DNA from 2 places in the Dietzia sp. SL131 genome. Region 1 is predicted to be linked to the other one. Evidence: riboswitches for the same ligand, from Rfam matches in the RefSeq annotation. Region 1 holds a riboswitch; the other holds the start of a gene.
What was found. Region 1 has a riboswitch for cobalamin ahead of OVA21_RS04945 (ABC transporter substrate-binding protein). Riboswitches for the same ligand answer to the same signal wherever they lie in the genome.

Region 1 (3,204 bases):
ACTCGTCCAGGGCCCGGGCGCGGCCGAAGGTCTTGACCAGGCCCTCGACCCGCACCACGCTGTCGTGTTCTGAACGCATGATCAGCTCCTTCGTCCGATTACCCCGATCATCCCAGGGATCCGCGTCACAATGTGCCCATGCGCTCTCCCATGTCCGGCCACCGTGACTTTTCCCCGTCGATCCCGGATCGCCTGACCAAGGCCGTCATGACCGCTGCCGGGTTCCTGCCCGGCCCGCTCCTCCGACTCGTGGGCGGGACCCCGCGACGGATGGACGGCCAGGTCCTCGACCCGCACTTCCAGGCCGGGCTCCGGGTCATCTCGATGACATCCGAGGGCGAATACGAGGATCTGACCGTCGAGAAGGCACGTTCGGCCGTCGAGCGGTCGGCGTTCACCGTCTCGGGGAAGAAGATCGACCTCGCCGTCGTCACCGACATCGTCCTCCCGCTCGGCGGCACCGACCCGGACCGGGCCGACCTGCCCGCGCGCCTGTACTCGCCGGTCCACGGTGACGAAACGCTGCCCGCACTCGTGTTCTTCCACGGCGGCGGCTGGGTGCTCGGCAGCGTCGACTCGCACGACGCGACCTGCCGCTACATCGCCGAGACGGGCCGGCTCAAGGTGATCAGCGTGGACTACCGGCTGGCACCCGAGTTCCGGTTCCCCACCGCGGTCGAGGACGCGATCGCCGCGTTCCGGTACGTCCGCGACCACGCCGACGAACTCGGCGTGGACCCGACGCGCATCGCGGTGGGCGGTGACAGCGCCGGCGGCAACCTGGCGGCGGTGGTCTGCCAGCAGACGCGCGACGCCGGAGAGAAGATGCCGGACTTCCAACTGCTGTTCGTCCCCGCCACCAACATGTCCGCGCGGACCCGCTCGTACGAGCTGTTCGGCGACGGCTTCTTCCTCACCCGGGCCAACATGGACTGGTACGAGGAGACCTACATCCGGTCCGACGAGGACCGGCTCGACCCCCGCGCCTCCCCCCTGCTTGCGGAGGACTTCTCGGGACTGCCGCCCGCCCACGTGGCCACGGGCGGGTTCGACCCGCTGCGCGACGAGGGCGAGGCCTACGCCCGGAAGATGGCCGATGCCGGTGTCCCGGTCTCGCTGCGCCGCCACGAGACACTGGTCCACCCGTTCGTCAACGCCGTCGGGGCCACCCCGCTCGCGCGCTCGGCGCTGTCCGAGGCGGTGGGCGCGATGCGGATGGGGCTGGCGTACTGACCCTGGAGCGCGTGTTACCTTGTGATCGCCAGCGAGACCGATCGGTCGCGGGAATCCGGTGCGAATCCGGAACTGACGCGCAGCGGTGAGGGTGATGGCGGGGCACGATGCCACTGGGCCGCACGGTCTGGGAAGGCGCTCCGTCCAGGTGATCCCGAGTCCGAATACCGGCTGGCCCTCGCGGTGACAACCGCCAGGTCATCACCGGGCTTCGCGTTGCAGGCCCGCGACCTCGGAGCACACCCATGCGTTCGTCCACCCTGGTCGCCCTCGCCGGCGTCACCCTTCTCACCCTGACCTCCTGCACCGCCCACGACCCGGCCGCGATCGCCGGCCCGGGCACCGATCCGATCGAGAACTGCGGGGAGCAGGTGCAGCTCGACGCCCCGCCCGAACGGGTCGTCTCGCTCAACCAGGGCTCCACCGAGATCCTGTACGCCCTCGGCCTCGGCGACCGGATGGTCGGCACCGCCACCTGGACAGACCCGGTCCTACCCGAGTTCTCCGAGGTGAACAGGTCTGTCCCCCGCCTGGCCGACAACGCGCCGTCGATGGAGGCCGTCCTGGACGTGGAGCCGGACTTCGTCACCGCCTCCTTCGGCAGCACCCTCGGCGAGGGCGGGGTCGCCGCCCGCGAGCAGTTCCACGAACTCGGCGTGGGTACGTACCTCTCCCCCACCGACTGCGTGGGCAAGGTCGCCGACTCCGGGGACGGCGTCCGCGAGACCCCGCTCACCCCGGACCTGCTCTACCGCGAGATCACCGATCTCGCGACGATCTTCGACGTGGAGCAGGCCGGTGACGAGCTGGTGGCGGACCTGCAGCGCCGACTCGATGAGGCCGCCGAGAGCGTCGACGCCCGCGGGATCTCCGCGATGTACTGGTTCGCCAACTCCGAGTCCCCGTACCTGGCCGGCTGCTGCGGTGCCCCCGGCCTCATCTCGACCACCCTCGGCCTGGAGAACGTTTTCGACGACACCACCCAGGAGTGGCCGCAGATCAGCTGGGAGGTCGTGGCCGAGCGCGACCCGGACGTGATCGTCGTGGGCGACCTGACCCGCAAGAGCCAGACCGCCGAGACCGCGGAGGCCAAGATCGCCTACCTCGAGTCCAACCCCGTCACCCGGGAGATGGCGGCGGTCCGGGAGAAGCGGTTCATCGACATCACCGGTGCCGAGATGAACCCGTCGCTGCGCACGATCTACGGGGTGGAGACCGTCGCGGCGGGGCTCACCGCTCTTGGACTCACCACGCCGGGTCTCGCCGAGCCGGACCCGGCCAACTGACCCGATGACCCTCGCACCCGAGAGGACCACCGCCCCGGTGGTCCCGGCGCCACCGCGTCGGCGGCCGCCCCTGCGGCGACCGTCCGCGCTGGCCACCCTATGGCTCGGCGGCCTGGGGCTGCTGGCGGTGTCGACGGCGCTCGTCATCACCATCGGCCCGTCCGGACTCACCGCCGCCGACGTCGTCCAGTCCGCGCTGGCCCGCCTCACGGGAGCCGACTCCGGGCTCACGCGGATCCAGGAGGGGATCATCTGGAACCTGCGGCTGCCGCGCACCCTCATGGCGGCCCTGGCCGGGGCGGGGCTCGCACTGTGCGGCGTCATCCTGCAGTCGCTGCTGCGCAACCCGCTGGCCGACCCGTACATCCTCGGCATCTCCTCGGGCGCCTCCACCGGGGCGGTCCTCGTGGTGGTGCTCGGGGTCGGCGCGGGCGCGGTCGGGCTCACCACGGGGGCGTTCGTCGGGGCGCTCACCGCGTTCGGCTTCGTCCTGGTCCTGGCCTTCGCGTCCGGCGGCACCACCGACCGGGTGGTGCTGGCCGGGGTCGCGGCGACCCAGCTGTTCTCCGCGGTGACCTCGTTCGTCGTCTACATCGCCGCCGACGCGGAACAGACCCGCGGCGTGCTGTTCTGGCTGCTCGGCTCGCTGGCCTCCGTCCGCTGGTCGGACGTGGCGGTGTGCGGC
Region 2 (3,204 bases), 2.5 Mb from region 1:
CCCGGAACTTGCGGATCAGCTCCGGCGGGCACGAGCTGCCGCCCACGACGACCGCACGGAAGCTCGACATGTCGATGGGGTGGTCCACGCTGTACGCGTCCACTGCCTGCCAGATCGTGGGGACGGCGGCGGCCAGCGTCGGACGCTCGGAGGCGATCATCGCGGCCAGCGGCTCGGGCTGTAGGAAACGCTCCGGCATGAGCAGCGAGGCGCCCACCATGAACGCGGCGTACGGCAGGCCCCACGACATGGCGTGGAACATCGGCACGATCGCCAGCACGTTGTCGTCGAGCGAGATGTCCATGCCGTCGGACATGCACACCTGCATCGAGTGGAGGTAGATCGACCGGTGCGAGTAGACGACGCCCTTCGGGTCGCCGGTGGTGCCCGAGGTGTAGGCCATCGCGGCGCCGGAGTTCTCGTCGACCTCCGGCCAATCGAACTCGGTGGGCTGGGCGGCGAGGAGCGCGTCGTAGTCGTGCACCTGGATGCCCTCGGGAGCCTCGAGGTTCGCGGCGCCCCCACCGGTGACGATGACGTGCTCGACCGTCGAGAACCGGGGCAGGAGCGGCTGCAGGAGCGGGACGAGGCTCGGGTCGACGATCACGACCTTGTCCTCTGCGTGGTTGGCCACGAACTCGAGCTGGTCCGGGAACAGCCGGATGTTCAGCGGATGCAGCACGGCGCCCATGGACGGGATCGCGAGGTAGGCCTCCAAGTGCTCGGAGTTGTTCCACTGGAATGTGGCGACCCGCTGGTCACCGTCGACCCCCAGGGAACGCAGCGCGTTGGCCAGCTGCGCGGCGTGCTTGCCCAGATCGCCGTAGGTGATCTTCCGTGGTCCCTGATCGGTCCAGGTGGTGACGACCGCATCGGAGTGGACGGTCGCACCGAACTGCAGGATCGTGCTGATGTTCAACTGCTCCGGCATCATCGTGCTCTTCATGAGGGGCTCCTTGATCGAGGGGTGGCGTCTGTCACTCTCGTGTCGAGACTACCTGACGTCCATGACGTCCTTGGGCCGTGTGGGCGATCACCCGTCGAGGTCGTCGAAGACGGTCTGGACGGTCCTCGTCGCCGCGAGGGCCGCCGGCGCGCCGCAGTACTCCGAGGCGTGGATGACCGCCTCGGTGATCTCCTCGCGGGTCAACCCGTTGGTCAACCCGCCGCGTACATGCCCCGCCGGCTCGGCGTCCGCGCGCAGTGCCACGAGCATCCCGATATTAAGCAGGCTGCGATCCCGTCGGTCCAACCCGGGCCGGTTCCAGATGTTGCCCCACACGTTCTCTGCGACCACGTGCTGGATCGCCTCCGACTCCGTCCCGACAGCCCGGTCCATGGCCCGGTCGACGAAGTCGTCGCTCATCACCTCGCGCCTGGTCGCGAAACCCTGCTCGCGCAGATCCGCGGCCGAAGGCCCCTCGCCTGCAGAACTCGTCGTCGTCGTCATCTCCACGGTCCTCTCCCACTGCCGACAGGTATCGCGATCCATCCTCCCCGACCGTCGTCACCAGCTCCGCGTGACCTCGCCCCGCCCCGGCCAGGCGCGGGGACGGCTCGGACAGGGGCGACAGCGGATGTATGGGATGGGCGGACGCGACGACGGGTGGGATACCCTCGACGGGTCCGGCCACCAGCGTCGGACCCCGCGGCAACTCGGCGGAAGTCGGTGCGAATCCGACGCTGTCCCGCAACTGTGATCCCGTCTCAGGACGGGCGAGCCAGGTCGGCCGGTTCCGCGGCAGCCGTACGTACTGACCTCGGACGAAGGACGGTCGCGTGCAGCGGCCCAGGCCGCGGCCCGAGCTGTTTTCTTCCTCCGAATCACGGAGGATGCCATGCACCATCCACGAGCCCGCTCGCTGCTGCTCGCCCCCCTGGCCGCCCTGGCGCTGGTCGCCTCCGCGTGCAGCGGCAGCGGCACCGGCGGCGACGAGCCGGCCCCGGCCGACCAGACCTCCGCCGCGGCGGAGGAACCGCAGGCGATCGTGTCGCTGGCCCCCACCACCACCGAGATGCTCTACGCCGTCGGCGCCGGGGACAGCGTCGTGGCGGTCGACGAGCGGTCCGACTTCCCCTCCGACGCCCCGGTCACCGACCTGTCCGGCTACACGCCCAACCTCGAGGCGATCCTGGGATACGCGCCGGACCTCGTCGTGCTCACCGACGACACCGGGGACATCGTGGCCGGCCTCGAACGCTCCGGCGTCGAGGTGCTGCAGCTGCCCGCCGCGCAGACCCTCGACGACACCTACACCCAGCTCGAGCAGGTCGGGGCGGCCACCGGGCACATCGGCGAGGCCGCCGAACTCGTGTCGCGGATGCAGAGCGAGATCGACGAGATCGTCGCCTCGGTGCCGGAGCGCGAGACCCCGCTGACGTACTTCCACGAGCTCGACGACACCTACTACACCGTCACCGACGACACCTACGTCGGGGAGATCTACTCCCTGTTCGGCCTAACCTCGATCGCCACCGGCGACGACCCCTACCCGCAGCTGTCCGAGGAACTCATCCTCGAGGCCGACCCGGACCTCGTGTTCCTCGCCGACGGCCAGTGCTGCGGCATCACCCCGGAGGTCGTGGCCGAGCGGCCGGGTTGGGACGGACTCACCGCCGTGCGCGACGGGCGCGTCCACGTGGTCGACGAGGACCTGTCCAGCCGGTGGGGCCCGCGCGTGGTCGACTTCATGCGCGAGGTCGCCGCGATCGTCACCGCGGTGCCCGACGCCGCGCCGGAGACCGCGGAGAGCCCCGCGAACCAGCCCGCCTCGTGACCCGCCCGTCGCCCCGCCGCGCCCTCGTGCTGGGCGGGGCGACGCTGTTGCTGGCCGCGGCGGTCCTGCTCGGCACCCTCATCGGCCCGGCCGGCCTCACCCCGGGCGGCGTGGTGCTCGAACTGGTGGGCCGGCTGCCGCTCGTCGACATCAACTCGGGGTTCACCGAACGTCAGCAGGTCATCCTCTGGGAGATCCGCATCCCACGCGTGGTGCTGGGCGCGATCGTCGGCGCGATGCTCGCGATCGCCGGGGCCACCTACCAGGGCGTGTTCCGCAACCCGCTCGCCGACCCGTACCTGCTCGGGGTGTCCAGCGGGGCGGGGCTGGGCGCCACCCTGGCGATCGTCGTGGGCGGCGCGATGGGCTCGGCGATGGTGCCGCCCGCCGCGTTCGCCGGCGGCATGATCGCGGTGCTGGCCACCTA

Region 2: linked by a shared signal. The riboswitch ahead of OVA21_RS17035 (ABC transporter substrate-binding protein) and the one ahead of OVA21_RS04945 (ABC transporter substrate-binding protein) in region 1 are both predicted to bind cobalamin.

What each region holds. Positions count from the first base shown of each region.
Region 1 covers NZ_JAPPRI010000003.1:874,671-877,874, reverse strand. The annotation lists gene OVA21_RS04955 (ABC transporter ATP-binding protein) at 1-79, opposite strand, end outside; gene OVA21_RS04950 (alpha/beta hydrolase) at 139-1,233, shown strand; cobalamin riboswitch at 1,246-1,423, shown strand; gene OVA21_RS04945 (ABC transporter substrate-binding protein) at 1,479-2,519, shown strand; gene OVA21_RS04940 (FecCD family ABC transporter permease) at 2,524-3,204, shown strand, end outside.
Region 2 covers NZ_JAPPRI010000003.1:3,420,774-3,423,977, reverse strand. The annotation lists gene OVA21_RS17045 (long-chain fatty acid--CoA ligase) at 1-946, opposite strand, end outside; gene OVA21_RS17040 (carboxymuconolactone decarboxylase family protein) at 1,034-1,450, opposite strand; cobalamin riboswitch at 1,611-1,749, shown strand; gene OVA21_RS17035 (ABC transporter substrate-binding protein) at 1,839-2,777, shown strand; gene OVA21_RS17030 (FecCD family ABC transporter permease) at 2,774-3,204, shown strand, end outside.